2 regions of the Oerskovia jenensis genome follow, and region 2 is predicted to be linked to the other one. Evidence: riboswitches for the same ligand, from Rfam matches in the RefSeq annotation. Region 2 holds a riboswitch; the other holds the start of a gene.
The links. Region 2 has a riboswitch for FMN ahead of ribD (bifunctional diaminohydroxyphosphoribosylaminopyrimidine deaminase/5-amino-6-(5-phosphoribosylamino)uracil reductase RibD). Riboswitches for the same ligand answer to the same signal wherever they lie in the genome.
Positions count from the first base shown of each region.

Region 1: it holds a riboswitch for FMN, as region 2 does, so the genes downstream of both, pnuC (nicotinamide riboside transporter PnuC) here and ribD (bifunctional diaminohydroxyphosphoribosylaminopyrimidine deaminase/5-amino-6-(5-phosphoribosylamino)uracil reductase RibD) in region 2, are expected to answer to the same signal.

Region 1 is NZ_JAFBBO010000001.1:3,059,604-3,075,234, reverse strand. Features, by position in the region: gene JOD49_RS13855 (hypothetical protein) at 114-386, shown strand; gene JOD49_RS13850 (polynucleotide kinase-phosphatase) at 453-3,086, opposite strand; gene JOD49_RS13845 (3' terminal RNA ribose 2'-O-methyltransferase Hen1) at 3,083-4,651, opposite strand; gene JOD49_RS13840 (hypothetical protein) at 4,766-5,116, shown strand; gene JOD49_RS13835 (class I SAM-dependent methyltransferase) at 5,228-5,959, shown strand; gene JOD49_RS13830 (hypothetical protein) at 6,051-6,356, shown strand; gene JOD49_RS13825 (GNAT family N-acetyltransferase) at 6,438-6,989, shown strand; gene JOD49_RS13820 (DUF1684 domain-containing protein) at 7,029-7,676, shown strand; gene JOD49_RS13815 (hypothetical protein) at 7,742-8,347, shown strand; gene JOD49_RS13810 (hypothetical protein) at 8,395-8,988, opposite strand; gene JOD49_RS13805 (TetR/AcrR family transcriptional regulator) at 9,157-9,936, shown strand; FMN riboswitch at 10,055-10,180, shown strand; gene pnuC (nicotinamide riboside transporter PnuC) at 10,344-11,063, shown strand; gene JOD49_RS13795 (VOC family protein) at 11,225-11,647, shown strand; gene JOD49_RS20800 (methylated-DNA--[protein]-cysteine S-methyltransferase) at 11,655-12,191, opposite strand; gene JOD49_RS13785 (flavin reductase family protein) at 12,188-12,661, opposite strand; gene JOD49_RS13780 (TIGR03571 family LLM class oxidoreductase) at 12,694-13,722, opposite strand; gene JOD49_RS13775 (TetR/AcrR family transcriptional regulator) at 13,803-14,417, shown strand; gene JOD49_RS13770 (acyl-CoA dehydrogenase family protein) at 14,507-15,631, shown strand, end outside.
Region 2 is NZ_JAFBBO010000001.1:255,094-270,724, forward strand. Features, by position in the region: gene mihF (integration host factor, actinobacterial type) at 18-329, shown strand; gene gmk (guanylate kinase) at 331-945, shown strand; gene rpoZ (DNA-directed RNA polymerase subunit omega) at 1,111-1,383, shown strand; gene coaBC (bifunctional phosphopantothenoylcysteine decarboxylase/phosphopantothenate--cysteine ligase CoaBC) at 1,460-2,695, shown strand; gene metK (methionine adenosyltransferase) at 2,760-3,968, shown strand; gene JOD49_RS01185 (primosomal protein N') at 4,021-6,387, shown strand; gene JOD49_RS01190 (HAD family hydrolase) at 6,384-7,031, shown strand; gene fmt (methionyl-tRNA formyltransferase) at 7,141-8,094, shown strand; gene JOD49_RS01200 (RsmB/NOP family class I SAM-dependent RNA methyltransferase) at 8,091-9,743, shown strand; gene rpe (ribulose-phosphate 3-epimerase) at 9,843-10,505, shown strand; FMN riboswitch at 10,872-10,997, shown strand; gene ribD (bifunctional diaminohydroxyphosphoribosylaminopyrimidine deaminase/5-amino-6-(5-phosphoribosylamino)uracil reductase RibD) at 11,112-12,509, shown strand; gene JOD49_RS01215 (riboflavin synthase) at 12,509-13,219, shown strand; gene ribB (3,4-dihydroxy-2-butanone-4-phosphate synthase) at 13,228-14,634, shown strand; gene ribH (6,7-dimethyl-8-ribityllumazine synthase) at 14,631-15,098, shown strand; gene JOD49_RS01230 (phosphoribosyl-ATP diphosphatase) at 15,229-15,492, shown strand.

The sequences.
Region 1 (15,631 bases), 2.8 Mb from region 2:
AGGCCCCCGCCGAGGATGGGTCGGAGGGCCGATGTGCCCGCACCCCCGCCCCGCAGAGACTGGTGGTACGCCCCGCGACAGCGAGGGCGGCCAACTTTCCTGGGGAGGAAGCCATGACCACGCAGGTCACGACCTCGACGCCGATCCGCGTCGCACTCCGCGGCCACGACACGACGGCCCGCCGCGCGCGCTCGTCGGCTCGCCCCGCGGGTTCCTCCCCCACGTCACGGCCCGACGGCGGAGCGCCCAGCCCGCAGGAACGTCGCGCCGGTGCGTCGTCCGACCCGTCCGACCGCGCGAACGGCTGGCTCGTCGCCGGCTCGGTCCTCGTGGCTATCGCCCTGTTCTCGGCGCTCGCGCTGAGCTCGTTCTCGACGCTGGGCTGACTCCGGCTCCCCGCGCACCTGTCAGAACGAGCGTGACCTGGAGGTCACGCTCGTTCTGACACGTCGCTAGAGCCGCGGGTCGACCGGCTCCGACTCGAGCGCGAGGACCGCGAAGACGGCCTCGTGCACGCGCCACAGCGGCTCACCCGCGACCACGCGCTCGACCGCCTCGAGCCCCAGCGCGTACTCGCGCAACGCGAGCGACTGCTTGCGCCCCAGCGAACGGACGCGCAACCGATCCAGGTGCTGCTCCTGGGTGTACTCGGGGCCGTAGATGATCCGCAGGTACTCGCGTCCGCGGACCTTGAGCCCCGGCTGCACGATCCCCTTGGGGCCGCGCACCAGGTTCGCGAGCGGCTTGACGACCATGCCCTCCCCGCCTGCCCCGGTCATCTCCTCCCACCAGCGGACACCCTCGGCACGCGATGCGTCGTCCGCGAGGTCGACCACGAGGCGTCGCGTCGTGCGGAAGAGCACGGGGTCGGCCTCGACCAGCCGGTCGGCGATCCCCAGGTGCCACAGGTGGTCGCGGGTCGCGTAGGTCGCGCCGGTCGGCTCTCCCCCCACGCCCGACCCGCTCGCGAGCACCTGGAACGGCGCGAGCTGCACGCCGTCGAGCCCGTCGACGGGCCAGCGGTAGCGCCGGTACGCCTGCGTGTACCGCTCGGTGTCCTCGGCGCGCGAAGCCGTGCGCGCCCGCAGCTCCCCGACGTCGACGCCGCGGGCCACTGCCGCGTCGAGGGCCGCGAGCGCCGCGGGCATGACGGCCCGGGCCGCGGCCCCGACGCTCGCGTACTGGTCGCGGATGAGCTGGTCGGCCTTCGCGGACCAGGGCAGGATCTCGGCGTCGAGCAGGACCCAGTCGGCACCCAGCTCGTCCCACACCCCGGCCCCGTCGAGGGCCTTCGCGACGTGCTCGAGGAGAGCCTCCGCCGTCGGGCCGGAGAACAGCGGGCGGCCCGTGCGCGTGTGCGCGACCCCGCGACCGCCCGGCTGCACGTCGACACCGAAGCGCCGGGCCGGCGCCCCGTACGCCTCGCGACACACGAGCAGCACGGCACGCGAGCCCATGTGCTTCTCCTCGCACACGACCTGCCCGACGGCGTCGCTCGCGTACGCCGCGAACGCGTCCTCGGGGTGCTCCAGGTAGCCGGGGCGCTGGGACGTCGCGACGGGGCTCATGGTCGGCGGCAGGTAGAGCAGCGCGCGCGGGTCGGTCGCGAACCTGCTCATGACCTCCAGGGCCCCGGCGGCGTTCTCCTCGGGGATCGTGATGCGGCCCCGCGTGCCCGTGACGACCGAGCGCCGGCCGAGCACGTCGGTCACGTCGAGGACGTCGGGATCGCGCTGCGGGCGAGCGGCCCCCTCGACGTCCTCCGAGCCCTCTGCCGGCAGGAACGGACGCGCGGGCTCGTAGTAGACCTCGGCCGCGGGTACCGACACGAGCTCCTTCTCCGGGTACCGCAACGCGGAGAGCTTCCCACCGAACACGCACCCCGTGTCGAGGCACATCGTGTTGTTGACCCACTCGGCCTCGGGCGTGGGCGTGTGCCCGTAGAGCACCATGGCCCGGCCGCGGTACTCGTTCGCCCACGGGTAGCGCACGGGCAGCCCGAACTCGTCGGTCTCCCCCGTCGTGTCCCCGTAGAGCGCGAAGCTGCGCACCCGGCCCGACGCGCGCCCGTGGTACGACTCCTTGAGCCCCGCGTGAGCGACCACGAGCCGCCCGCCGTCGAGCACGAGGTGCGAGACCAGGTCGCGGCAGAACGTCTCGACGGCCTGGCGGAACTCCTCGGGCTCCTCGGCGAGCTGCGCGAGCGTCGTCTCCAGCCCGTGGCTGACGGTCACGTTGCGCCCCGAGAGCGCGCGCACGAGCTTGTGCTCGTGGTTGCCCGGGACGGCGAGCGCGTGCCCCGCCCGGACCATGCCCATCACGAGGCGCAGGACGCCCGGCGAGTCGGGCCCGCGGTCGACGAGGTCGCCCAGGAACAGCGCGCGGCGTCCCTCGGGGTGCACGGCGTCGACCGGGCGGCCGGCGTCGTCGCGCTCGATCACGTAGCCGAGCTCGCCGAGCAGGGTCTCGAGCTCGGCGCGGCAGCCGTGCACGTCGCCGATCGCGTCGAACGGACCGGTCTGGTCGCGCAGGTCGTTGAGCAGCGGTTCGCGCGAGATCGTGGCGTGCTCGATCTCGTCGACGCCGCGCAGCACGTGGACCTTGCGGAAGCCCTCGCGGCTCAGCGCCTTGAGCGACGACCGCAGCGCCTGGCGCTGACGCCTCACGACGTGGTCGCCGAAGTCACGGTCCGGGCGGGACCGGTTGCGCTCGACCGCGACGGACTCGGGCACGTCGAGCACGATCGCGACGGGCAGGACGTCGTGCGCCCGCGCGAGCGCGACGAGGTTCTTGCGCGCCGCGGACTGCACGTTGGTCGCGTCGACGACCGTCAGGTGCCCGGCCTCCAGGCGCTTGCTCACGATCGTCTCGAGCACCTCGAACGCCGCGGCAGTGGCCGACTGGTCGTTGACGTCCCCCGAGACGAGCCCCCGGCAGAAGTCCGAGGAGACGGCCTCGAAGGGGCCGAAGCGCTCGCGCGCGAACGTGGACTTCCCGGACCCGGACACCCCGACGAGCACCACGAGCGAGAGCTCGGGGACGCTCAGGACGCGGGGCTCCCCGCTGATCACGTGCTGCTCGGTCATGCCCGTGCCTCCGCCCGGTCGGTCGCGTCGTCGTTGTCAGAACCAGCGTGGCCTCTGGTGCTCGCTCGTTCTGACACCTCGGGCGACCTCAGCGTGAACAGCGCCATCTGCGTCGGTGCGCCCAACGCGCGCGGCCCCTCGTCCTGCGGCCCGACGTCGCGGAACGTCACGCCGTACCCGCGGCGGTGCGCGACGCCGTCGGCCCAGGTCTGGAACTCGGCCCGGCTCCACTCGAAGCGGTGGTCCGTGTGCCGGTGCCCGTGCTCCTCCAGGGACGGGTACAACGCGTTGTACTCGACGTTGGGCGTCGTGACGACGACCGTCCCCGGCCTCGCCTCGGCGAACACGACCCGTTCGAGCGCACCCAGGCGCGGCGGGTCGACGTGCTCGATCACCTCCATGAGGACCGCGGCGTCGAAGCCCGCGATCCGCTCGTCCCGGTACGTGAGCGAGGACTGCACGAGCCGCACGCGCTCGCGCTCGGCGTCGCTCGCGTCCTCCAGGCGCAGCCGGGTCGCGGCCTTCTCGAGCTCGCGCGCGGCGACGTCGGTGCCCAGCACGCGCGTGAAGCGGCGGTCCGCGGCGAGCAGCCGCAGCAGGGCGCCCTCGCCGCACCCGAGGTCGACGACGCTGCGTGCCCCGACCTCGTGCAGCGCCGCGAGCACGGCCTCGGCACGCTGCCGGGCGAGCGTGGGCGCCGTGGTCCCGACGGCGTCGCTCCCCCCGGTGGGGACGTCGCCCTCGGCGGGGGTCCCCAGGGCCTCGGCGTCGGCGGGCAGCGGGCCCCCGTCGAGCGTCACGAGCCGGTCGGTCGCGTCCTCGACGTACCGGCCCTGGTGCGCGAGGTAGCGGCGCATGATCTGGTCGCGCTCGGGGTGCGCGGCGAGCCATCCCTCGCCCGCGCGCAGCAGCTTGTCGACCTCGTCGCCCGTGACCCAGTAGTGCTTGGCGTCGTCGAGCACGGGCAGCAGGACGTACAGGTGGTGCAGGGCGTCGGCGAGGCGGACCGTGCCGGTCAGGCGCAGGTCGACGTAGCGCGAGTCCCCCCACTCGGGCACGGTCGGGTCGAGCGGTTCGGGCGTCGCCTCCACCGTCCAGCCCAGTGGCTCGAACAGGCGCTCGGCGAGCCGCGCACCGCCACGGCAGGGCAGCGCGGGGACGTGGATCTCGAGCGGGACCGGGCCGTCCGCGAGCGCCTGCCGCGCGTCGCAGCGCCCCGTCATCGCGGTGCGGAACACAGCCCCGAGCGCGACCGCGAGCATCGAGGACGCGGCGTAGGGGCGGTCGTTGACGTACTGGGCCAGGGAGAAGGCGTCGCGCCCGCCGAACCGCTTGTTGCGCACGATGCCCACAGGGTCGACCTCGAGCAGCAGCGCGACCGTGCAGCGCGCGGCGTCGGCCTCGGGGTAGAAGACGTGCGCGGTGCCGACGGGCAGCTCGAACGACTGGGCCCGCGCAGGGTGTTTGTGCAGCAGGTACCCGAGGTCGGTCGCGTCCGTCATCGCCGGCATGGGCAGGGCGGTCCCGGCCGGCGCGCCGGCGGTCGTCGTGAGGGTGACCAGCATGCTCTGCATGCTCCCACGAGAGCGCAACCGATTTACGCTGGTGGGACTCCTCGTGGTGCCGGCGCGCGCGGGCGCCGGCGCGCACCACGCCCGCGACCGGACGGAGCGCCCGCCATGGTCACCGCCGCACCGCACGAACCTCCCGACTCCCAGGGACCGCAGGGGCCGGACGCCGACGAGTTCGCCGGGCGCCTGCTCGCGTCGGCGCTGGGCGCGATCGACGTCTTCTCGGTGTACGTCGGGGACCGGCTGGGCTGGTACCGGTCGCTCGCGGACGACGGTCCGGCGACATCGGCCGAGCTCGCAGCCCGGACGGGCACGCACGAGCGCTACGCGCGGGAATGGCTGGAGGGCCAGGCGGTCGCGGGGATCCTCACCGTCGCTCCCGGTCACGCGCCCTCGGCCGAGCCCACGCCCCAGCCGGACCGCTCCCCGCAGGGCGACGCTCCGCCGTCGGGCCCTTGAGCGACGAGCGGCGCAGAGCGGCGCTACACCCTGCCTCCCGGCCCGGCCGAGGTCCTGACCGACGAGCACAGCCTCGCCTACCTGGGTCCGCTGCCCCGGCTGTTCGCAGCCGTGGGGCGCACGCTCGACGAGCTGCTCGACGCGTACCGCGACGGCGGCGGGGTCTCGTGGGGGCGGCTGGGCGCGGACGCGCGCGAGGCGCAGGCCGACCTCAACCGGCCGTGGTTCGAGCACGAGCTCGCGAGGGCGCTCGGCCGCGTCCCGGACCTGCACGCGATCCTGTCCCGACCGGGTGCCCGGGTCGCGGACGTCGGTTGCGGGGCGGGGTGGTCGACGGTCGCCCTCGCGCTCGCCTACCCGCAGGCCCGGTTCGACGGGTACGACCTCGACGCCCCGTCGGTCGAGATGGCTCGCGCGAACGCCGAGGCCGCGGGCGTCACGGACCGGGTGACGTTCCGCGTCGCCGATGCCGCGCACCTGCCCCCGGACGTCCCGCTCGACGCGGCCTTCGCGTTCGAGTGCACGCACGACATGCCTCGCCCGGTCGAGGTCCTGTCGGCGGTCCGGCGGGCCGCCCTCCCCGACGGCGCGGTGGTCGTCATGGACGAGGCCGTCGCCCAGGAGTTCACCGCGCCGGGCGACGACGTCGAGCGGCTCATGTACGGGTTCAGCCAGTTCGTGTGCCTGCCGGACGGACTGTCGTCCTCGCCGTCGGTCGGCACGGGCACCGTCATGCGGCCCGCGACGCTCGAGAGGTACGCGCTCGACGCCGGGTTCGAACGCGTCGAGGTCCTGCCCATCGAGGGGTTCGGCTTCTTCCGGTTCTACCGGCTGCACCACTGAGCGCCGCTGCCGGGCAGGGACTCGGCCCGGCACCCGCGCGCCCTATGCTGTGCGCGCGGCCCCACCCCGGGGGCCCGGGGGGGGGAAGCCCATGGCCCGGAAGCCACGCCCAGAGCCTGACGAACCAGCGACACCGGGACTGTGGTCGTTCGTCCTGAGCACCCTGCTGGCCGCGCTGACCATCGTCGCGATGGTCGTGGCGCTCTTCCTCGACCTGCCCGACGCGGTGGTCTTCACGTTCCTGGGGCTGTTCCTCCTCGGGCTCCTGGCCGCGATGGTCCTCGACGTCGTCGAGGCGGTCCGGCACCGCGCAGGTACGTGGGGCGTGCTGTGGGCCGGGGTGAGCGCGCCGTTCCGGTACACGTTCGGGTGGCTGCGGCTCCTGCCGAACATCTAGGCCGCGGCCTCCGAGAGCACGCCCCCTGGCCCTGGCGCAGGCTCGGCGCTCGTCCGCTCGGGCTCCGAGTATGTTCGTTCCGTGACCACAGCACCCGACCTCTTCGAGCTGCGTCCTGGGCTCCAGGACGACGTCGAGCAGTGCCTGGGGGTGTGGATCGAGGCGAGTGCCGCCCGCGACGGACGCCGAGTCGAGGGCGTCGCGGCTCGCGCCCGCGGGAAGTTCGACCGGGGCGTCGCGTGGACGGTCGCGACGGACGGCGTGGGCGACGTCGTCGGGTTCGCCGTGGGGACGGGGCCGGGCAGCGGCCTGGCGAGCGACCCACCCGGGGCCGCGGTGCTCGGCATGCTCGCGGTCGATCCCCGCGCCCAGGGGTCGGGTCTCGGCCGCCGGCTTCTCCGGGACGTCACCGGACTGCTCGCTCGACAGGGCTACTCTCGCGCCGTGCTCCACGTCCTGACGGACAACGTCGGCGCGGTCAGCCTCTACGAGCGGCACGGCTGGGTTCCTTGGGGAGAGCCGGTCGAGCACGCCCTGCTACGACGCGACTCGCAGACCTACGTGCGTGACCTGACGCGAGCGGACCACCACGACGAGGCGGACGCCTCGACCCCGACCGGCCTCCGCGCCTGACGAGGTGCCGGTGGACGTCCCGGCTGGCACCCTGGCCAGATGATCACCGAGCTGCACGTCGTCGACTGGCGCCGCCGCGTCCAGCACCTGTACGCGCACGTCCGCGACCTGGCCGTCGAGGACCCCGCGGCCGCGCACGAGTACTGGGTCGCGTCGCGCGACGACCTGCTCGCCGAGCACCCGGCGTCGCCCATCCTGCCTGCGGACCGCCCCGCCTTCACCGGGGTCCCGGTCGGCCCGTACGACGCGGCGCTGCGCTTCGAGGTGCCGCTCGTGCCCGATCCCGCGCGCGGAACCCCCGACGCCGCCCGCCTCGACGTCCCCACGGGCACCGACGGCGTGGTGCCGTTCGAGCGTGTCGGGCGCCTCGACCTCCCCGGCCTGGGGTCGCTCGACGTGTGGGCGCTGCGCTCGTACGGCGGCGGGCTGTTCGTGCCGGTCAAGGACCGCTCGCCCGCGACGTACGGCGGCGGCCGGTACCTGCTGGACACGATCAAGGGCGCGGACCTGGGCTCCGCGTCGTCCCGTCCCGCGCCCGACGGCGACACGCCCCTGGTCGTCGACCTCAACTTCGCGTACAACCCGTCGTGCGCGTACGACCCCGCCTGGGCGTGCCCGCTCGCCCCGCCGGGAAACACGCTCGCGGTCGAGCTGGCGTGCGGGGAGCTGGTGCGGGCCAAGGGCTAGCCGCCCACCCGTCTGCTCGACGGGTCACGCACACCCACGGCGCGACCTGTGGAAAGGTCCTCGTCGTGACCAGTGCCCCGGACGAGCGTCCGACCCGTGTCCCCTTCCTCGACCGTGCGGGGATCGACGCCCTGATCGACACCGGTGTCCGCGTCCCCGCACCGGACGCCGTGTGGATCTCGGGCGATGCACGGGTCTCCCCCGGCGCGCTGCTCCACCCGACCGTCGTGATCGAGTGCGACGGTTCGTCGCAGGTCGTGGTCGGCCGGGGCGCGGTCCTGCACCCGGGGACCCGGATCAGCGCGACGACCGGCGCCTCGGTCCGGGTCGGGGCCCGCACGACGCTCGGCCCGGGCGGCTGCACCCTCGTGGCCGACGGCGAGGACCTGCACCTCGGGGCGGACGGCCGGTACCGCATGGCCCTGATCATCGGCCCCGGCTCCTTCGGCGACGGCTGCCAGGTCCTCGGACCGGTCGAGGCTCGCGCCTGCACCCTGGAGGGCGGCGAGCCGGGCGACTCCCCCGACGTGGCCGCGCGTGGCGCACTGCTCAAAGGGGCCGGCCGCGCGGCGGGCATCACGCTGCGCCGCGGTCAGGTCGTCAACGGTGCGGGCGACTTCCGCCGCGCACCGGTCGAGGAGCAGACGGCGTACCACCCTGCCGTCCCCTAGGTCCGGGACCTCGGCCCGCCGCCCCGTCGCCCCGTGGCCCGTCGTCGTCAGTGGAGCAGCGTCTTCAACCCGATGATGAGCAGGCCGAACGCCCCGGCGACCACGGTCTCCACGGTCAGCGCCCAGCCGCGGACGCCCGCCCGGTGCGCCGCGAGGTGACCGACCACCCCCAGCATCAGCACGGTGAACCACAGCGCGATCAACGCGGAGTCCGTGACCCCGAGCCCGAACACCCTGCCCACCAGGAAGACCGCGAGCGCCGGCACCCCGCCGATCAGCACCCACACCTCTTCCGACGACGCGAGCCTCAGCCGCTCGGCGATGGTGTGGTCGGAGTCGCGGAAGCGGCCACCGATCGCGGACACGTACACGTGCGCGGCCCAGTACCCGACGAGCACGCCCGCGACCGCGAGGATCACGAAGTCGCTCGACGCGTCGTGCGTGCTCGCGACCGCGAGCATGAACCCGGACACCACGGCTCCGTAGAGGAAGTCCGCGGGGCCACCGCGCGCGAACCGGTCGCTCAGGGCGTCCCGCTGGGCGTGGTGGTCGACGCTCTTCCACGAGCGCGCCGCGCTGTCATCGCCCTCGACGTGTCCCTCGCCGGGACCGCCCGTCCCGGCCTCGTCGCCGTCCGTCATCCGCGTCACCTTCCGGTCGCGTCGGCCTGCCGCCGCCTCTCTCGTCACTGTAGCGACGCCGTCGGGCCCACCGCGCGGCGACCGCCCGGCGACCACCTGACGAGCACAGCGCGCCCACCGGCCCTCGCCGCCCCTCCCCGTCCGCGCGTGCGGTGTAGCGTCCCGTCCATGAGTGCCGCACGAAGCAACACGCACGCGCAGGCGGTGGACGCGGCGATCGAGCTGTTCACCCGCAAGGGCTACGAGCAGACGACCGTCGAGGACATCGCCGACGCCGCACAGATCAGCCGGGCCACGTTCTTCCGCCGCTTCCGCTCCAAGGAGGACGTGGTCTTCGCGGACCACGAGCTGCTCCTGGACGCGGTCGTGGTCCTGCTCGGCGAGACCCGTCCCGCGGCACGCGGCGTGACCCCCGAGGAGCTCGAGAACGTCGACCCGTACGTCGAGGTGTGCAGGGCGGCGCGGCTCGTGTTCGACCACCACGTGGGCCAGCGCGAGACGTCGGTCGCGCGCCACCGTCTGCTGCAGGACGTGCCCGCGCTGCGCGACCGCGAGCTCGTGACGACGCACCGCTACGAGCGCGCGTTCACGTCCTACCTGCGCGACTCGCTGCCCGCCGACACCCGCAACTCGACCGCGTCGGTCGCGTTCGCGGCGTCGGTCGTCGCGGTGCACAACGCGATCCTGCGCCGCTGGCTGCGCGACCCCGACCAGGACCTGCGCCCCGAGCTCGAGGAGGCGTTCGCGGACCTGCGCCGCGCGGCCCGCAACCCCGCCGGCCCGACGACGGAGCCCGCCCCCGCGGCCACGTCGCCCGCCCGGGGCTCGGGGGACGGCGTCGCACGGACCGGTGACGCGCCCGCCCGGCGCGTGGTCGTGACCGTGCTCGACGCGGATGCCGACCCCGACGAGGTCGCCCGCGCGGTCCGCGACGCGTTGGGTGCGTGATTCGGCAGCGACTCGCCGGGCGTGTCGCTGCCGGATCACGCACTCAGCAACGCACTGACGGGCCCCGGGAATGCACCGGTAGCATCGGCGGTTGCAGGAGACAGCAAGCAGTACGCACGAACGTGCTCCGGGGTCGGTGCAATTCCGAGCCGGCGGTGACAGTCCGCGACCCGCGCCCACGCGCGGTTGACCTGGTGGAACTCCAGGACCGACGGTGAAAGTCCGGATGGGAGGAAGCACGTGCGGCACGGCCTTCCCGGCCGGGGCACGACGAGTCGTCGAGCCCTGAGACCACCGGGACGGGCCTGGCCGTGGTGAGCGACGCCGTCGGGCAGCCCAGGAACGGGCACCGACCCCGCCGCCCGCCCTCACCCCGGAGCCGACGTGCCCAGGACGAGGGAACATCGATGGACCTGATCCACGCGCTCTTCGACGCGCAGCTCACGATCGGCGGCCAGCACCTGCTGTGGCGGGAGATCGTGGGCAACGGGTTCGGCCTGGCCTCCGCGCTCGGCGGCATGCGCCGCAAGATCTGGGCGTGGCCCGTGGGGATCGTCGGCAACCTCCTGCTGCTCACGGTGTTCCTGGGCGCGGTGTTCGCGACGCCCAACCCCGTGAACCTGCTCGGTCAGGCCGGGCGCCAGGTCATGTTCGTCGTCGTGTCGGTCTACGGGTGGGTGCAGTGGCGCCGGACGCGCGACCGTCTCGGGGAGGCGGACGCCGACAGCCACGGCGTGGCCGTCGAGCCACGCTGGGCCTCGTGGCGCCAGCGCGCCTTCCTCGTCGTCGCGCTCGTGGCCGGGACCGCGCTGCTGACCCCGATCTTCCGTGCCCTCGAGTCCTACGAGCCCGTCTGGGCCGACGCGTGGATCTTCATGGGCTCGCTGCTCGCGACGTACGGCATGGCCAAGGGCTGGGTCGAGTTCTGGCTGATCTGGGTCGCGGTCGACATCGTGGGAGTGCCGCTGCTGATCGACGCCGGCTTCTACGCGTCGGCGTTCATGTACGTGTTCTACGGGGCGTTCACGCTCGTGGGCTTCTTCGTGTGGTGGCGCATCGACCGGCGCTCCAAGGCCCTGCTCCTCGCGGGCACCTCCCCCGCTGCGACTCCCCACGGGCAGGTCTGACGTCACCTCTTGCGTCCCGGTGGACCGGGCGGATACTCGAAGGTGCGCCCTGCTCGCGCGGGGCGCACCACTTCCGGCCAGGTTCCGACCCCTGGCCGGGCGCACCCGGGACGACGCGGCGATGCCGACCATGTGGACGACGTGACGGAGAAGGCGACACCATGACGACACGACTCAACCCCTACCTGAACTTCCGCGACGACGCCCGGGCGGCGATCGAGTTCTACCGCGACGTGTTCGGGGGCGAGCTGACGATCAGCACGTTCGCGGACTTCCAGGCGGCCGACGACCCGGCCGACGCCGACAAGGTCATGCACTCCCAGCTCGAGGCGCCGAACGGCCTGGTCCTCATGGCCGCCGACACCCCGAGCTCGATGGAGTACTCGCCAGGCGGCGGCGTCGCGATCTCGCTGAGCGGCGAGCAGGCCGACGACGCCGAGCTCCGCGGCTACTGGGCCAAGCTGTCGTCGAGCGGGACCGTGACCGTGCCGCTCGAGGTCGCGCCGTGGGGCGACGCGTTCGGCATGTGCGACGACCGGTTCGGCGTGAGCTGGCTCGTCAACATCGCGGCCGCGCAGGGCTGAGGACGCGTCACGCCGGCGCCGCCTCGGCTCGGCCCGACTCGAAGTCGCGCAACCACGTCTTGGCCTCCAGCCCCCACGTGAAGCCGCCCAGGCTCCCGTCAGCCCGCTGCACGCGGTGGCACGGGACGAACAGACTCACGAGGTTCGCGGCGCACGCCCTCGCGGCGAGCCGCGGCGCCGCGGGGAGCAGCGCCCCGTAGGTGGTCGTGGTCCCTGCTGGGACCGCCCGGAGCGTGCGCCACACCTCCTGCATGCGCGCCGTCCCGGGCTGGCGCACCACGACCGCGTCGAGCGCGCCGAGGTCCCCCGCGAAGAAGGCCGTCGCGGCCGTCGCGGCCGCGCTCGGCGTCTCGCGCGCTCGGGCGCGGACAGGTGGCGTGCCGAGGGCGCGTGCGACGCCCGCCAGGTCGACGGCGAACCCCGCCACCAGGAGCACCTCGCCCTCGGTCACGAGCCACAGCGGGCCGATCGGCGTCTCGATGCGCTCGGACGTCACGGTCCCGGCGGGCGGCGCACCCGCGAGGCTCGTCCCCGCAGGGCTCACCGCCGCACGACCGTCCCGTAGGCGCGGTCGAGGTGGACGAGCGGCAGGGCGTCCGGCCGTCCGTCGACCCCGACCACCCGACCGACCACGATCAGGTGGTCGGCGACGTCGAACCTCTCGACGACCTGGCAGTCGAGGGTCGCGACGACGGCCCCCAGCCCCGGGGTCCCCGTGCCCGGCAGGGGGTACCAGTCGACGTCGTCGAACGCCTCGGTCCCGCCCGACCGGGCGAACCGGTCCGCGAGTCCGTGCTGGTCGTGCGCGAGCACGTTGACCGCGAACGCCTCGCGGCTGCGCAGGATCTCGCGCGTCCGGGACCGGTGGTCGAGCGAGACGAGGACGGTCGGCGGATCGAGCGCGACCGAGAGGACCGCGCTCGCGGTCATGCCGTGGGGCCCGTCCGCGGTGGCGGTCGTGATGACCGTGACGCCCGTGGGGAACCGGCGCATCGCGCCGTGGAACGAGGTCACGTCGGCGGCTGGGAGCCGGGTCGCCGGGCCGGTCACCACGCGGGGGCCTCGGGCGCCGGTCCGAGGAGCGCAGGGAAGTGCGGGGCGACCTCCTCGACGATCTGCTGCACGGTCTCCGACGCGGGGCGCACGCCGTGCTGGACCCCGAGCGCGCCGTGGTTCACGCCCGCGTCCTGCCACCGTTGCAAGAGGTCGAGCAGCCCGTCGGTCCCGGTGCGGAGCACGAATCCGCCTCGCAGCGCGGTGGGGCGGGCGCGGCGGTCCTCCACGAGATCGAGCCACTCGTTGGTCGCGACCGGTCGGAACGCCCCGCCCGGCACGAGCTCTCGCCAGGCGGCGATCTTGCGCCCGAGCGCGGCCGTGCCGTCCTGCGTGACGGTCGCCCCGGGGTAGACGAGCCAGCCGTCGGCGTTGTCCGCGATCCACTGCGGCGTCTGCTGCGACGAGCCCGTGACCACGAGCGGGACCCGGCGGACGACGGGCTTGGGGAGCAGGTCGACGCTGCCGTCGAGATGCCCCAGGTCGCCCGTGAGGGTCGGGCTCGTGGACTCGGTCAGGGCCCGGAACCACTCGACGGCCTCGCGGTAGCGCTTGCCCCGGGTCGCGTGGTCGAGCCCGTACGCCGGGAACTCCTGCCCTCGGTCTCCCGAGGCGGCCCCGAGCACGAGCCGTCCGCCGCTGAGGTGGTCGATCGAGGTGGCCTGCTTGGCCAGGTCGATCGGGTGGCGCAGCGAGAAGACCGCGCTGCCCGCGGCGAGCGAGAGCCTGCTGGTCCGGGCGGCGAGCCAGGCGAGATAGGTCCACGGGTCGTACACCTGCCCGACGTCGCCGAAGCCCGGCACGTTCAGCGGGACGTCCCGGACCCACAGCGCGGCGAGGTCGGAGTCGTCGGCCCGCCGGACGACCTCGCCCTGTCCGGCCATGCCCCGCATGTCCCCGGCGTAGGGCCAGAGGGGGAGGAACAGCCCGACGGTCAGCCGTCCCGGGGCGAACATCCGGGCGAACCCCGGGTGCTCCTGGGTCAGCGGGTTCAGGTCGGTGCCAGGTCCTGGGTGCTGCATCACGCCTCCACTAGATCGATCGTTCTAGTGGACCGTAGCAGACGCTAGAACGATCGTTCCAACCCGGGTATCCTGGGGACATGAGCAGCCCCGACGGCACCCCGGACCCCGGCTCCCCCGCCTCCGACACCCGCACCCGCCTGGTCGCCACGACCGCGACCCTGCTCCAGCGCCAGGGGTACGAGGCCACGAGCATCAAGCGCATCACGACCGACGCGGGGGCCACGTTCGGCTCGCTCTACCACTTCTTCCCGGGCGGCAAGGAGGAGCTCGCCGCCGAGGCCCTGCGCTTCGGCGCCGACGACTTCGCCGGGCTGCTCCGCCGGGGGCTCGCGAGCTCCGAGGACCCGGCCGAGGCGGTCGCGAGCTGCGCGCTCCTGCTCGCCGACACCCTGCGGGAGTCGGACTGGACCGACGGCTGCCCCGTCGCGGCGACCGCGCTCGAGCTCATCGGCCGCTCCCCGCTCCTCCAGCGAGCCTCGGACGACGCGCTGCGCGACTGGCGCTCGCTCATCGCGGACAAGCTCCGCGCGGGCGGTGTCGCGACCCAGGCGGCCGACGCGTTGGCCTGCACGGTGCTCTCGACGCTCGAGGGCGCCGAGCTGCTGAGCCGGGTCTCGGGCGACGACGAGCCGCTACGGCTCGCAGCCCAGCACCTGCCGGTCCTCGTGGACGCCGCACGACGAGGCGCTTGATACCCCGTCTCTTGACCTGAGACGCAATATCACGCACCATGGGAGCATCGCCCGACACCGACGTCCGGCCCGAGCCCGGGAGCACACCCATGACGATCGAGAACCCCGTCCGCCGCAACGTGACCGAGCCGGCCTACGACCTCTCGCAGCCCCTCGACATCGACTACGCCGACGCGTTCTCGGACGCGACCCCCGCCGACCGCGAGCTGCAGCAGCGGGTCCGCACGTTCGTCCAGGACGAGGTCCTGCCCGTGATCGACGGGTACTGGGAGCGCGCCGAGGTCCCGTTCGGCCTGGCCAAGCGCATGGGCGAGCTCGACTTCCTGCGCGACGGCGTCGACGTCCCCGGCTCCCCCGCGATCAGCCTCATGGGTGCCGGTCTCGCCGAGATGGAGATGTCGCGCGGCGACGGCTCGGTCGCGACGATCTGCGGCGTCCAGGGCGGTCTCGCGCTGCGCTCGATCCAGCTCCTCGGCTCGGACGAGCAGAAGGAGCAGTGGCTCGGCCCGCTCGCGCGCGGCGAGAAGCTCGGCGCGTTCGCGCTGACCGAGCCCACGCACGGCTCCGACTCGGTCTCGCTCGAGACCACGGCCCGCCGCGAGACCCGCGACGGCGTCGAGGGCTACGTGATCGACGGCGAGAAGAAGTGGATCGGCTTCGGGTCCTGCGGCGACATCACCGTGCTGTGGGCGCGTCTGGTCGGCGACGACGGCGACAACCAGGTCCACGGCTTCCTCGTCCCCCAGGACACCCCGGGGTACGCGGCCACGACCATCGAGGGCAAGGTCTCGCTGCGCGCGATCTGGCAGGCCCACATCGTCCTGACCGACGTGTTCGTCCCGGCCTCGGCCATGCTCCCGGGCGGACGGTCGTTCAAGGACACCGGCCGCGTGCTCCAGGCGACGCGCCTCGGGGTGGCGTGGTCCGCCGTCGGGCATGCGACCGCCTGCTACGAGACGGCCGTCGCCTACGCGAAGCAGCGCGTCCAGTTCGGGCGCCCGCTCGCCGCGAACCAGATGGTCCAGGAGCGCCTGACCCGCATGCTCTCGACCCTGACCCAGATGCAGCTCCTCGTCGCGCAGATGACGCGCCTCGACGAGGCGGGCACGCTGAGCGGCCCGCAGGCGTCGATCGCCAAGTACACGTGCACGCGCGGCGCCCGCGAGATCGCGGCGAGCGCGCGCGACATGCTCGGCGGCAACGGCATCCTGCTC
Region 2 (15,631 bases):
ACAAGTAGGTGACTTGCGTGGCACTACCATCCCTGACCCCCGAGCAGCGCTCGGCGGCACTCGAGAAGGCGGCCGAGGCCCGTCGAGTGCGTGCCGAGGTCAAGAACCGTCTGAAGCACTCCCAAGGCTCCCTCGCCGAGGTCATCGAGCAGGGCCGTACCGACGACGTGATCGGCAAGCTGCGCGTCGTCGCGCTGCTGGAGTCGCTCCCCGGCGTAGGTAAGGTGAAGGCCCGGGCGATCATGGAGGAGATCGGGATCGCCGAGACACGTCGTGTCCGCGGGCTGGGACCCCACCAGTCCGCGGCGCTCATCGAGAGGTTTGGCTGACATTTCCGCTTCGCCCGCCGAGCAGGCCGCCCCGGCGCCTGCCGCACCACCGACCCCTGCCCGCCTGACAGTCCTGGCGGGACCCACCGCCGTCGGGAAGGGGACCGTGTCGGCGGACATCCGCGCACGGTACCCGCAGGTGTGGCTGTCCGTGTCCGCGACGACCCGCGCCGCCCGGCCGGGCGAGGTGGACGGCGTCCACTACCACTTCATCAGCGCGGAGGAGTTCGACCGGCTGGTCGAGACGGGAGAGATGCTCGAGTGGGCCGTCGTGCACGGCCGCAACCGGTACGGGACACCGCGCCGGCCCGTCGAGGAGAAGCTCGCGGCGGGGGTCCCCGCCCTGCTCGAGATCGACCTGCAGGGCGCACGCCAGGTGCGTGCGTCCATGCCCGAGGCCCGGTTCGTGTTCCTCGCCCCGCCCAGCTGGGAGGAGCTCGAGCGCAGGCTCGTCGGGCGGGGGACGGAGGGCCCGGAGGAGCGCGAACGGCGCCTCGCCACGGCCCGCGTCGAGCTGGCCGCGGAACCGGAGTTCGACGTCGTGATCGTCAACGACGAGGTGCACCGGGCGACCGACGCGCTCGTCGAGGCGATGGGCCTGACGCCCGTCGCGTGACCGTCGTGGTGCCTGCGCCCCGGGCGCGGTCACCACGACGATTTGTGCCTGCCCAGTAGACTGGTCGTCAGGCGTGTGCGTCATGAGCGCGCGCAACCTCTTTGATCCATCCTGCGGGCGACCGTCTGAGCCGCCGCAGGCCCCCCTGACTCACGGAGTGAGACTGTGTCTGGAACCATCGCCGCCCCCGAGGGCATCACCGACCCGCCGATCGACGACCTGCTGGAGCGCGCCGACTCCAAGTACGCGCTCGTGATCTACGCGGCCAAGCGTGCCCGTCAGATCAACGCGTACTACTCGCAGCTCAACGAGGGCCTGCTGGAGAACGTGGGCCCGCTCGTCGAGACCCGCAACCAGGAGAAGCCGCTCTCGATCGCGATGCGCGAGATCAACGAGGGCCTGCTCACGATCGAGACCGTGGAGGCTCCCGCCTCCTGACCGCAGGGCCGCCTGCGGGCGGCCCCGTGGTCCGGGTGGGCGCGGCGCGCGTGACACAGAGGAAGGGCTCGTGCCGATGAGGATCCTTCTCGGGGTCTCCGGGGGAGTGGCGGCCTACAAGGCCGTGCTCCTGCTGCGGCTCCTGCGCGAGCAGGGGCACCAGGTGCGGGTCGTGCCCACCGCGTCCGCCCTGCGTTTCGTCGGGGCGCCGACGTTCGAGGCCCTGTCGGGCGAGAAGGTCAGCACCGAGGTGTTCGACGACGTCCCGCAGGTCGCGCACGTCGCGCTCGGCCAGGGCGCGGACCTCGTGATCGTCGCGCCCGCCACGGCGGACCTCCTCGCACGGGCGGCGGTCGGCCGCGCGGACGACCTGCTCACCTCGACCCTGCTGACCGTGTCCTGCCCGGTCGTGATGGCCCCGGCCATGCACACCGAGATGTGGCAGCACCCGGCGACCGTGGCCAACGTCGCGACCCTGCGCTCGCGCGGGGTGCACGTGATCGAACCGGCGAGCGGTCGCCTCACGGGCAAGGACTCGGGGCCGGGACGCCTGCCCGAGCCCGAGGACATCGCGCGGATCGCCCTCGAGGTCGCCGCGCAGGGCGCCGCGCCCGTCGCGGCCCAGGACCTCTCGGGACTGCGCGTGGTCGTCTCGGCCGGCGGGACGCGCGAACCCATCGACCCGGTGCGCTTCATCGGGAACCTGTCGAGCGGACGCCAGGGCATCGCCCTGGCTCGCGCCGCACAGGACCGGGGCGCCGACGTGACGCTCGTCGGGGCGAACCTGACGGAGCCCCTCGACCAGATCGCCGACGTCGTCCGGGTCGGCTCGACCGCCGAGCTGCGCGAGGCCATGCGCTCCCTGGCGCCGCGCGCCGACGTGGTGGTCATGACGGCCGCCGTGGCGGACTTCCGCCCGGCCCGCACACCGGCCGCGAAGATCAAGAAGGTCCCCGGCCAGGGGCCCGCTCCCATCGAGCTGGTCGAGAACCCCGACATCCTCGCCGAGCTCGCTCGCGAGCGCCTGCGCCCCGGCCAGGTCGTCGTGGGGTTCGCGGCCGAGACGGGCGACGAGGCGGGCGACGTCTGGCACCACGGCCGGGCCAAGGCGCGTCGCAAGGGCGCCGACCTCCTGGTGATCAACCCCGTGGGCCACGGCAAGGGGTTCGGGACGGACACCAACGAGGTGACGATCGTCGACGCTCAGGGCGAGACGGTCGCGCGGGCCGAGGGCACCAAGCGCGAGGTGGCGGACGCGGTCTGGGACACGGTCCTCAAGCTCTCGCCGCCGCTCGCCGCGACCACGGACTGAGACCACTCACGCGTCTCAGCGGTCGGATGCCGGGTATCACCTAGCGGGACAGTACGCTCTACCCATGAGCACTCACGACCTGCGCCTGTTCACGTCCGAGTCCGTGACGGAAGGACACCCGGACAAGGTCTGTGACCAGATCTCCGACGCGATCCTCGACGCGATGCTCGACCAGGATCCGACGTCGCGCGTCGCGGTCGAGACCATGGTCACCACGGGGCTGGTCCACGTCGCGGGCGAGGTCACCACCAACGCCTACGTCGAGATCCCGCAGATCATCCGCGACGTCGTCAAGGGGATCGGCTACACGTCCTCCGCGATCGGCTTCGACGGCGACTCGTGCGGCGTCTCGGTCTCGATCGGCCAGCAGTCCCCGGACATCGCCCAGGGCGTCGACAAGAGCCTGGAGGAACGAGACGACTCCTCCGGCCCGAGCATCTCGCGTGACCCGCTCGACGCCCAGGGCGCCGGCGACCAGGGCCTGATGTTCGGCTACGCGAGCGACGAGACCCCCACGTTGCTGCCGCTGCCGATCTTCCTCGCGCACCGGTTGGCCGAGCGCCTGGCCCTCGTCCGCAAGGACGGGTCGCTGCCGGGTCTGCGTCCCGACGGCAAGACGCAGGTGACCATCGGCTACGACGGCGACCGCGCGGTCCGCCTCGACACCGTGGTCCTGTCGACGCAGCACGACGAAGACGTCCTGCAGGAGACGCTGCGCGCCCAGGTCGCCGAGCTCGTCGTGGCCCCGGTCGTCGAGGGCCTCGACCTGGACGTCGCGGACTTCCGCCTGCTGGTCAACCCCACGGGCAAGTTCGTCATCGGCGGGCCCCAGGGCGACGCCGGGCTCACGGGCCGCAAGATCATCGTCGACACGTACGGCGGCATGGCCCGTCACGGTGGCGGCGCGTTCTCCGGCAAGGACCCGTCCAAGGTGGACCGTTCGGCCGCCTACGCCACGCGGTGGGTCGCCAAGAACGTCGTCGCGGCGGGCCTCGCGCGCCGCTGCGAGGTGCAGGTCGCGTACGCGATCGGCAAGGCGCACCCCGTGGGTCTGTACGTCGAGACGTTCGGCACCGAGACCGTCCCGGTCGAGCGCATCCGTGCCGCGATCGACGAGGTCTTCGACCTGCGCCCCGCGGCGATCATCGCCGACCTCGACCTGCTGCGCCCCATCTACTCGCAGACCGCCGCGTACGGGCACTTCGGGCGCGAGCTGCCCGACTTCACCTGGGAGCGCACGGACCGCGTGAAGGCCCTGCAGGCTGCGGTCTGAGACGCTTCGCACGCGGTGGCCCGGTGTGGGTGGCCCGTGCTGAGATAGGGCGATGACCAGCCAGGACACCGCGCACGAGGAGGCGGGGGAGCAGCTCACGCTGCTCCCCGCCCCGCCGGCGCCCCCTGCTGCCCGGGCGGGCAGGGCGGCCCGCCCGGTCGGCGCGCTGGAGATCGCGGGCGACCAGCCGGTCGCCCGCGTCGTCCTGGACCTGTCCCCGCACCACCTCGACCGCACGTTCGACTACCTGGTGCCGGCCGCGATGGCCGCGGACGCGCAGCCCGGCGTCCGGGTCAAGGCACGGTTCGGCCCGCAGGAGGTCGACGGGTTCGTCCTGGCCCGGGCGGACCACAGCGACCACGACGGCCGCCTCGTGCCGCTCAAGCGGCTCGTGTCCCCCGAGCGGGTGCTCACCCCTCAGGTCGCACAGCTGTGCCGCACGGTCGCCGACCACTACGCGGGCACGCTCTCGGACGTGCTGCGCCTCGCGATCCCGCCGCGTCACGCGCGGGCCGAGGCGGCGCCGTCGGGCAGCGGGCCGGTCCCCACGGGGACCCCGGCGGACCCGACCACCCCCGACGAGGTGCGCGCGGCCCCGGGGTCCGCGCCCGCAGAGGCCGCCGCGCCCGCAGGGACCGCCGCGCCGACGAGGGCCGCCCCCGGGTCCGCGGCATCCGCAGCGGACCCGGCCCCGCCCGTCGGCCCGGGGCGCCCGTCCCAGTGGGCCGCCTACCGCGGGGGCGCCGCGTTCCTGAACCACCTGGTCGGCGGGTCGGCGCCCCGCGCGGTCTGGACGGCCCTGCCGGGCCGCGTGGCCGACGGCGTGCCCGTCCCCCGCGATCGTCCCCCGGGCGGGCGCGGCACGGGCGAGGAGGACCCTGCGCAGGCCGTCCAGCACTGGGCGCTGGCCCTGGCCGAGGCCGTGCGGGCGACCGTGACGGGCGGGCGCGGTGCGCTCGTCGTGCTGCCCGACGCACGGGACGTCGACCAGATGTCCCGTGCGCTCGAGCTCGCCGGCTACACGGCCCGCACGGCGCGCCAGGACGGGCAGTTCGTCCGGCTCACCGCGGACGAGGGCCCCTCGCCCCGGTACCGCAGCTTCCTCGCCGCGCTGCGGGGAGAGGTGCCCATCGTGATCGGGACGCGCGCCGCGGCGTTCGCGCCCGTCCGCGACCTGGGGCTCGTGGCGTGCTGGAACGACGGCGAGGAGACGCTCGCCGAGCCGCGCTCGCCCTACCCGCACGCCCGGGAGGTCCTCGCCCTGCGCAGCGAGCAGGAGGGGGCCGCGTTCCTGCTCGGCTCGGTCAGCCGCACGGTGCAGGCGCAGGCGCTGCTCGAGTCGGGCTGGGCCCGGGAGGTCGCTGCCCCCCGCGAGGTCCTGCGCGCGCGTGCCCCGCGGGTGCGGGCGCTGACGTCGGTCGAGCTCGCGGCCGAGGGCGCAGGAGCCGCCGCGCGCCTGCCGAGCGCGGCGTGGCGGGCCGTGCGGGACGCCCTGGGCACCGGGCCCGTGCTGGTCCAGGTCCCGCGCGCCGGGTACCTGCTCGTGGTGGCGTGCGCCCGCTGCCGCACGGCCGCGCACTGCGGCACGTGCCACGGACCCCTCATGCTGCCCGGTCCGGGCGCACCACCGCAGTGCGCGTGGTGCGGGGCCCTGGCCGGGGCGTGGTCGTGCGACGAGTGCCACTGGACGGGCCTGCGCTCGGTGCGGGTCGGGTCGGGCCGCACGGCCGAGGAGCTGGGCCGGGCCTTCCCGGGTGTCGCGGTGCGCGTCTCGGGGGCGAGCGCGCCGGGCGGGGTGATCTCCGCCGTCGGGCCGCGTCCCGCCGTGATCGTGGCGACCCCGGGCGCAGAGCCCGTCGCCGAGGGCGGCTACGCCGCCGCGCTGCTGCTCGACGCGGCCCTGAGCACCGCGCACGTAGGCCTCGCGGTCGCCCAGGACGCCCTGCACCGCTGGCTCGCGGCCGCAGGGCTCGTACGCTCGGCGCGCGAGGGCGGGCAGGTGCTGCTCGTGGGGGACGCGGCCCCCGGGCCCACCAACGCCCTGGTGCGCTGGGACCCGGCAGGCTTCGCCGACCGCGAGCTGGCCGAGCGCCGCGAGCTCGACCTGCCGCCCGCGGTGCGGGTCGCCGCCGTCACGGGCGACCGGCAGGCCGTGGACGCCGTCGTGTCCCGGGTGGGGCTCGCGGACGCCTCCACGACCCTGGGTCCCGTCGAGGTCCCCGAGACCGCGGGTCGCCCCGCGCGCGGGGCGACCGCGCGCGACGCCTCGCTGCAACCTCCCGTCCGGACGATCGTGCGCGTCCCGCTGCGCGAGGGGCGTGGGCTCGCGCGCGAGCTCTCGGCCTCCCTGGCGGTCCGCTCCGCGAAGCGCGAGGGTGGGAGCGTACGCGTCCAGCTCGACCCCAAGGAGATGTTGTGAGCACCGTCCCGCACGAGAACCCGCCCGAGGCCCGGATCGACACGGTCCTGTTCGACTTCGGCAACGTCCTGGTGGCCTGGGACCCCTACGCCGCCTATGCGGGGCGCATGGACCGCGCCGACGTCGAGGCGTTCTTCGAGGCCGTCGACTTCCCGACGTTCAACGCGCGTCAGGACGCGGGCCGGTCCTGGGCCGACGCGCGCCGCGAGGTCGCCGAGCACCACCCCGAGCACGTGAGCTCCCTCGACGTGTACACCGAGAACTTCGCGGCGAGCCTGGTGGGCCCCGTGCCCGGCGTCGAGGAGGTCGTGTACGAGCTGCGCTCGCTCGGTGTGCGGCTGTACGGCCTGACGAACTGGTCCGCGGAGATGTTCCACGCGGCCGAGCCCGCCGCCCCCGCGGTCGGGCTCATGCAGGACGTGCTCGTCTCGGGGCGGGTGGGGCTCGTCAAGCCGGACCCGCGCATCTTCGAGGTCGCGACCGAGCGCTTCGCGCTGGACCCCGCGCGCACCCTGTTCGTCGACGACTCCGTGGCGAACGTCACGGCCGCCGCAGCGCTGGGTTTCCGGACGCTGCGCTTCGAGGACGCCGCAGGGCTGCGCGCTGCGCTGCGGGGACTCGGCGTGGGGGTCCGCGAGGTCTGACCGGGCACCCCTCACGCGCCCTCGCCTGCTCGCGGGGCGCCCGTCGTGGGAGCACGCGCAGACGGGTCCCGGCGCGGGACGCCAGGGGTGCACCGCCTAGACTCGCCCCATGCGTGTGCTCTTCGCCGGAACCCCGGACGTGGCCGTCCCGGCCCTCGATGCCCTGATCGACTCCCGGCACGAGGTGGTCGCCGTCCTCACCCGCGCCGACGCGCCCTCGGGCCGCGGCCGGAGGCTGACACCCAGCCCGGTGCGGGTGCGCGCCGAGGAGGCCGGGATCCCGGTCATCACCGACCGTCCCCGCGGCGAGGAGTTCGTGGCCCGCCTCGCGGCCCTGGACATCGACTGCGCGCCCGTCGTGGCGTACGGGGAGATCCTGCGCCGCGAGGTCCTCGACGTGCCGCGCTTCGGGTGGGTCAACCTGCACTTCTCGGTCCTGCCCGCCTGGCGCGGTGCGGCCCCCGTGCAGCGGGCGATCATCGCGGGCGACGAGGTCACGGGAGCCACGACGTTCCTCATCGAGGAGGGCCTGGACTCGGGGCCCGTGCTGGGCACCATGACCGAGACCATCCGTGCCCGCGACACCGCGGGCGACCTCCTGGGGCGCCTCGCGACCTCGGGGTCCGGGCTGCTCGTGGCGACCCTGGACGCGATCGAGGACGGCCAGGCCTCCCCGGTCGTGCAGCCCGCCGAGGGCATCAGCACGGCCGCGAAGCTGACCCCCGAGGACGCCCGCGTGCACTGGACCCGCCCCGCGCTCGCGATCGACCGCCAGGTGCGCGGCTGCACGCCCGCCCCCGGCGCCTGGACCACGCTGCCCGACGGCGCCCGCCTGGGCCTGGGCCCCGTGACGCTCCGCCCCGACGTCCACGACCTGGCGCCCGGCGAGCTGCGCGCCGAGAAGCGTGAGGTCCTGGTGGGTACCGGCACGCACGCCGTCGCGCTCGGTGAGGTCGCGCCCGTGGGCAAGAAGCACATGGCCGCGACCGACTGGGCCCGCGGCGCCCGCCTGGGCGAGCACGTCCTCCTGGGCACCCCTGACGAGACGAAGGACCACGCATGAGCGGCGAGGCACGCACCGGCGGCACCCCCGGGCAGACCCCCGGGCAGAGCGGCGGGCAGGGTGGCGGCCACGGCGGCCACGGCGGCCCCGACCGCCGTGACGCACGCGGCCGCGAACGCGGCGCGGCCCGCGCCCGGGGCGCCGGGCAGCGTTCCGAGGTGGCCCCCTCGCAGCGCGCCAAGGGCGCCGACCCGGCGCGCAACGTCGCGTTCGACGTCCTGCAGGAGGTCGCGACCTCCGACGCGTACGCCAACCTGGTCCTGCCCCCGCTGCTGCGCTCGCGCGGCATCCGCGGCCGCGACGCCGCGTTCGCGACCGAGCTCGCCTACGGCACCCTGCGCCTGCGCGGACGCTACGACGCGATCATCGCCCAGTGCGTCGACCGCCCCCTCGACCAGGTCGACCCGAACGTGCTCGACCTGCTGCGCCTGGGCGCCCACCAGCTCCTGGGCATGCGCGTGGCCCAGCACGCGGCCGTCTCGGAGACCGTGGGCCTGGCCCGCGCCCGCGCGGGGGCCGGCAGCGCACAGTTCGTCAACGCGGTCCTGCGCAAGATCTCGCGCTCGACCCTCGAGGAGTGGCTCGAGGCCATCTCCGCCGACGCGCCCGACGACGTCACGCGCCTCGCCCTCACGCAGTCCCACCCGGTGTGGATCGCCCGGGCGATGCGCGAGGCCCTGGTCGGGACGGGACGCTCCGCCGACGACCTGGCCGAGCTCCTCGAGGCCGACAACACCGCGCCGCGCGTCACGCTCGTCGCCCGCCCGGGCCTGGTCAGCCGCGAGCGCCTCGCCGGCGAGGTCACGCACGACGTGCGCGGGGACGCCACGACCACCCCCGGGCGCTGGACGCCCACGGCCCTGGTCCTGTCCGGCTCGGACCCGGCGGCGATCCCCGCGGTCCGGTACGGGGCCGCCGGGGTCCAGGACGAGGGCTCCCAGCTCGTGACGCTCGCGTTCGCGGCCACACCCACGCTGCCCGCAACGCCTGCGGGCAGCGTCGGTACCGGGGAGACGGCGGGTGACCCGTCCGACGGCGCAGCGAACCCCGACGAGCGCTGGCTCGACCTGTGCGCGGGCCCGGGCGGCAAGGCCGCGCTCCTGGCCTCCCTCGCGGGCGAGCAGGGCGCACGCATCGTCGCGAACGAGGTCGCCCCCCACCGGGCCCGCCTGGTCGAGCAGGCGCTCGCGGCCGTGCCCGCCGACGCGGTTGAACGCGTCCAGGTCGGTGACGGACGCCAGGTGGGGGTCGAGGAGCCCGGGGCGTACGACCGCGTGCTCGTCGACGCCCCGTGCACGGGCCTGGGCGCGCTGCGTCGTCGACCCGAGTCGCGCTGGCGCCGCACCCCCGGGGACATCGCGACCCTCACGACCCTGCAGCGCGAGCTCCTCGGCTCGGCCCTGGACGCCGTGCGCCCGGGCGGCGTCGTCGGGTACGTGACGTGCTCCCCGCACCTCGCGGAGACCCAGCTCGTGGTCAAGGACGTCCTGGCCGGGCGCGACGACGTCGAGGTCCTCGACGCGGCCGCCGCGGTGCGTCAGGTCGCCGGGGACGACATCCCCCTCGCGGACCGCACCGACGTGCAGCTGTGGCCCCACGTCCACGGGACCGACGCGATGCACCTGACGCTGCTGCGCCGTCGGGCCTGAGACGCCCCTGCCGACGGCCGGGCCGGGTGGTGAAGGCCACCCGGCCCGGCCCTCGCGGGTTCCCCGCAGGGCGCGCGGGCGCCCTCTAGGCTGGTGCCCATGTCCGCACTCATCGCCCCCAGCATCCTGTCCGCCGACTTCGCGAACCTCGAGCGCGACCTGGGCGCGATCGCGACCGCCGACTACGCGCACGTCGACGTCATGGACAACCACTTCGTGCCCAACCTGACCCTGGGGCTGCCGATCTTCGAGCGCCTCGCCCAGGTGTCCCCGGTGCCGCTCGACGCGCACCTCATGATCGCCGACCCCGACCGCTGGGCCCCCGGCTACGCCGAGGCGGGCGCCGCGTCCGTCACCTTCCACGCCGAGGCCGCCACGGCCCCCGTGCGCCTGGCCCGCGAGCTGCGCCGCCTGGGCTCGCGGGCGGGCCTCGCGCTGCGCCCCGCGACGGCGGTCGAGCCGTTCCTGGACCTGCTGCCCGAGTTCGACATGCTCCTGGTCATGTCCGTCGAACCAGGCTTCGGCGGCCAGTCCTTCATCGAGGGCGTGCTGCCCAAGGTCCGCCGCATCCGCGACGCCGTGTCCGAGGCCGGCCTCGACGTGTGGGTCCAGGTCGACGGCGGCATCTCGCGCGCCACCATCGAGCGCGCGGCCGAGGCCGGCGCCAACGTGTTCGTCGCGGGCTCGGCCGTGTACGGGGCCGAGAACGTCCCCGACGAGATCGCGGCCCTGCGGGCGCTCGCGGACCAGCACACGCACTGACCGCCGCACCGGTGCCGGGGGGCGTGGGCCTTCGTCGGCGCGTCGCTCGGGTGGTGGACGCCTCGCGAGGAGGCGGAGCCGTTCCTCCTGTGGCCCGCTCTGGTCGTCCTGGGACTGGGGATCGTCGGACAGTTCGCGTCGGACTGCTTCCGCACGCCGCGCGCCTGACGAGGCTGGCTGCGCCAGCGTGTCCGGTCCGCGCGCCTGCGGTCGTTCACATCGTCCCAGCCCCCGGGACGGAGCGGATCGAGGTCCTGCGGTGGAAGGCCGGTGTGGCATGCTGGGTGAAGGCGAGACGCCGACGCGGTGCCCCCCCAGGGGGCGCGAGCCAGGGTCTCGACGGCCAGCAGAACGAGCAGTACGCACACACGTGCTCCGGGGTCGGTGCAATTCCGAGCCGGCGGTGACAGTCCGCGACCCACGCCTCGGCGTGGTTGACCTGGTGGAACTCCAGGACCGACGGTGAAAGTCCGGATGGGAGGAAGTACGTGGCGGCGCGGGGCGGAGCCCTGTGCCGTGGTGTCGTGACGTCCGTGGACCCTCGGGTCCCGTGGCGTCGTCGACGACCCCTCACCCCGGAGCATCGTGCTCACCGGGAGGAGGATCATGGGCGCCAGGCCCTCACTGACGATCGACGCCGCGATGGTGCGCGCGCTCGAGCTGGCCGCACGCGGCCCCGCCCACGGCCCCAACCCCCGCGTGGGCGCCGTCCTGCTGGGCCCGGCGCCCCGCCCGCTCGACTCCCTGCCCGACGCCGCCGCCCGGGGCCCCGTGGACGACGCGTCCCGGGTGGTGCTCGCCGAGGGCTTCCACCGTGGTGCCGGGACACCGCACGCCGAGGCGGCCGCGCTGGCCGACGCCCGGGGGCGCGGCGTGGACGTGCGGGGCGCGACGGCCGTGGTGACGCTCGAACCGTGCAACCACACCGGACGCACGGGGCCGTGCGCGCAGGCGCTGCTGGACGCGGGCGTCGCCGAGGTCGTGTACGCCGTGGCCGACCCCAACCCTGTCGCGACCGGGGGCGGCGATCACCTGCGCGCGGCCGGGGTCCGGGTGGCCACGGGGCTGCGCGAGGCCGAGGGGGAGCACCTCCTGGGCCCCTGGCTGGTCGCTGTGCGCCGCGGGAGCCCGTACGTGACCCTCAAGCTCGCCTCGACCCTCGACGGGCGCGTGGCGGCCGCCGACGGCACCTCGCAGTGGATCACCGGTCCCGCTGCCCGCGCGCACGCCCACCGGGTCCGGGCGCAGGTCGACGCGGTCCTCGTGGGCACCGGGACCGTCGTCGCGGACGACCCGTCGCTCACGGCGCGCACGCCCTCTCCGGCGAGCGCCACAGGGGAGCCGGCGCCTGGGCTCGCCGAGCATCAGCCCCTGCGTGTCGCTGGTGGGGTGGTCGGGCCGGCGCCCGGGCTTGCCGAGCATCAGCCCCTGCGTGTCGCTGGTGGGGTGGTCGGGCTGGGGGCCGGGCTTGCCGAGCATCAGCCCCTGCGCGTCGTCGTCGGGCTCCGTGACCTGCCTCCGCACCTGCGGCTCGCCCCGCAGGGGGCGTGGACCACCGACGGGGGCGGACCCGTGCTGCACGTGCGCACGCACGACGTCCGCGCGGTCCTGGCCGAGCTGGCCGCGCGGGAGGTGCGTCACGTCCTGGTCGAGGGCGGCCCGGGACTCGCGACGGCGTTCCTCGCGGCGGGAGTGGTCGACGAGGTCCACGCCTACCTCGCTCCCGTGCTCCTGGGCACGGGCCTGGGGGCCGTGGGTGACCTGGGTGTGGCCACGCTCGCCGACGCCCCCCGTCTCCTCACGCACGACGTCCAGCGCCTCGGCCCGGACGTCCTGGTCGTGGCCCGCGTCCTGCCCGTCGTGTCGCCGGTGCCCCACGCGCCTGCTGGTCCCGCCGCTGACCTCACTGCCTCGGACCTCACCGCGCCGGGATCGCCCGTGCCCGGTGCCCCGACCTCCACCCACGCCAGCACCCACCGCACCACCCCCGAACAGGAGACGTGATGTTCACCGGAATCGTCGAAGAGATCGGCACGGTCCACGAGATCGCGTTCCCCGGGGGTGAGACCTCCGACGCCGTCCTGACCGTGCACGGCCCCCTCGCCACCTCGGACGCCCACCTGGGCGACTCGATCGCCGTCGACGGCGTGTGCCTGACCGTGACGGGCGTCGGACAGGACGGCACCTTCACGGCCGACGTCATGCCCGAGTCGCTGCGCCGCACCGCCCTGGGCGACCTGCGTCCCGGGTCGCGCGTGAACCTCGAGCGGGCCGTGCGCGCCGACACACGCCTGGGCGGACACATCGTGCAGGGGCACGTCGACGGCGTCGGGGCCCTCGTGAGCCGCGCACCGGGGGAGCGGTGGGACGACCTGGTCCTGTCCGCGCCACCGGGGCTGACGCGCTACGTCGCGGAGAAGGGCTCCATCACCGTCAGCGGGGTGTCCCTGACGGTGACCCACGTGGACGACGCCTCGTTCGGCGTGTCCCTGATCCCCACGACGCTCGAGGCCACGATCCTCGGTTCCCTGACCCCCGGGGACCGGGTCAACCTCGAGGTCGACGTCCTCGCGAAGTACGTCGAGAGACTCCTCGCGGCCGGCGCCCCGACCGGGCGGACGGGCCCGGACGAACGGGCGCTCGCGGACGTGGACGCGTCGGCGAGCACCACCGGCCCGGCGAGCTCACACAGCCCCAGCGCAGCACAGGAATGAGTACCACCATGAACCCCCTGCCCGGCGCCGACCGTCCCGCCGACGCCACCCCCGGGCTCCCCGAGCACCCGGGGCACGTGCGCACCGGCACCATCGAGGAGGCCCTCGACGCGATCCGCGCCGGTCGCCCCGTCCTGGTCGCGGACTCCCCGGACCGCGAGAACGAGGCCGACGTCGTCTTCGCGGCCCGCGACGTGAGCCCCGAGTGGGTGGCCTGGACCATCCGCCACTCCTCGGGCTACCTGTGCGCGCCCATGCCCGCGGCGCGGGCCGACGCCCTGGACCTGCCGCTCATGGTGCCCCACAGCCAGGACCCGAGGCGCACGGCGTACACGGTCACGGTCGACGCCGCCACGGGGGTCACGACCGGCATCTCCGCCGTGGACCGCGCCAGGACCCTGCACGTGCTGGCGGACCCGGCCGCGGGCGCCGTCGACCTCATCCGGCCCGGGCACGTCCTGCCCCTGCGCGCCGTCCCGGGCGGGGTGCTGCACCGTGCCGGGCACACCGAGGCCGCGGTCGACCTCGTCCGCCTGGCGGGGGCCGGCGAGGTCGGTGGCATCGCCGAGCTCGTCAACGACGACGGCACCATGATGCGGCTCGACGACGCCGCCCGCGCCGCCGAGGAGGCGGGACTGGTGCTCATCACGATCGCGGACCTCATCGCGTGGCGCCACGAGCACGACCCGGCGGTCCCCGAGCAGGACACGCAACCGGCGCTCGTGCCCCGCGTGCAGGCCACGAGCGTCGCCGACCTGCCCACCGCGCACGGGCACTTCCGCGTCCACGGCTACCGCGACCTGCGCACCGGGGCCGAGCACGTCGCCCTCGTGCCCGTCGCCGTGCCGGCGGGGGGAGGGGCAGCCGTCGACACGGGCCAGGGGACCGCGGGCGCGGCGCCCCTCGTGCGCGTGCACTCCGAGTGCCTGACCGGGGACGCGTTCGGCTCGCTGCGCTGCGACTGCGGCCCCCAGCTCCAAGCCTCCATGGAACGCGTCGCGGCCCTCGGCGGGGCCGTGGTGTACCTGCGCGGGCACGAGGGCCGCGGCATCGGCCTGCTGGCCAAGATCGGCGCCTACGAGCTGCAGGACGCCGGGTTCGACACCGTCCAGGCCAACCTCGAGCTCGGCTGGCCCGTGGACCGACGCGAGTACGGGGCCGCCGCCGCGATCCTGCACGACCTCGGCCTCGACCGCGTCACGCTGCTCACGAACAACCCCGCCAAGGTCACCGGCCTGACCGCGCACGGCATCGACGTCGCCGACGCCCACCGGCTCGAGGTCGGGCACGGCGAGCACAACCACGGCTACCTCATGACCAAGAAGGTCGCCATGGGCCACCTCCTGGACAGCCTCGAGATCACCCCGGACCACAGCCCGGACACCACCCCCACCACGAAGGAGAGCGACCGATGAGCGGCGCAGGAGCACCCCAGATCACCGTCGACGGCACCGGCCTGCGGATCACGGTCGTGGCCGCCAGCTGGCACACCGAGGTCATGGACGGCCTCCTCGCAGGGGCCCGACGGGCGCTCGCGGCCGCGAACGTCACGCACGTCAAGGAGATCCGGGTCCCCGGGTCGTTCGAGCTCCCCGTCGCGGCCGCGCGTGCGGCCGAGCACGGTGCGGACGCGGTCGTCGCGCTCGGTGTGGTGATCCGCGGCGGGACCCCGCACTTCGAGTACGTGTGCTCGGCCGCCACGACGGGCCTGACGGACGTCTCGGTCCGCACCGGGATCCCCGTGGGCTTCGGGGTGCTCACGTGCGACGACGAGCAGCAGGCCCTCGACCGTGCGGGCCTGCCCGGTTCGCGCGAGGACAAGGGCGCGGAGGCCGTCGAGGCGGCCATCGCGACGGTCGTGGCGCTGCGGGACCTGTGAGGGGTCGCCGACGGCCCGACGGCGACGCGCACCCCTCGACGCACCCGCACCGAGGGGTGCGTCCGGTCGCGCGGTGACCGGTGGGCGGGACGGGTCGGCCCGCCCACCACCGGGCGACTACCCTGGTCGGGTGAAGACGTTCGAAGGGCTGTTCGCCGAGCTCACCGAGAAGGCCACCACCCGACCCGCCGGCTCCGGCACGGTTGCGGAGCTGGATGCCGGTGTCCATGCGATCGGGAAGAAGATCGTCGAGGAGGCCGCCGAGGTGTGGATGGCGGCCGAGTACGAGGGTGACGACAAGACGGCCGAGGAGATCTCCCAGCTGCTGTACCACGTACAGGTGCTGCTCCTGGCCAAGGGCCTGACCCTGCAGGACGTGTACAAGCATCTGTGAACCCGGCCAGGTCCGGGTCCAGGGGGAGGCACCCAGGAGCTCACGTTCCAGGGTCGCTTCCCTCCGTCATGTCCGTCCTCCCCGCCCACCGGTCACCGATCAGCTGCTGACGATCACGGCCGGCACCCCCGTCCTTTCC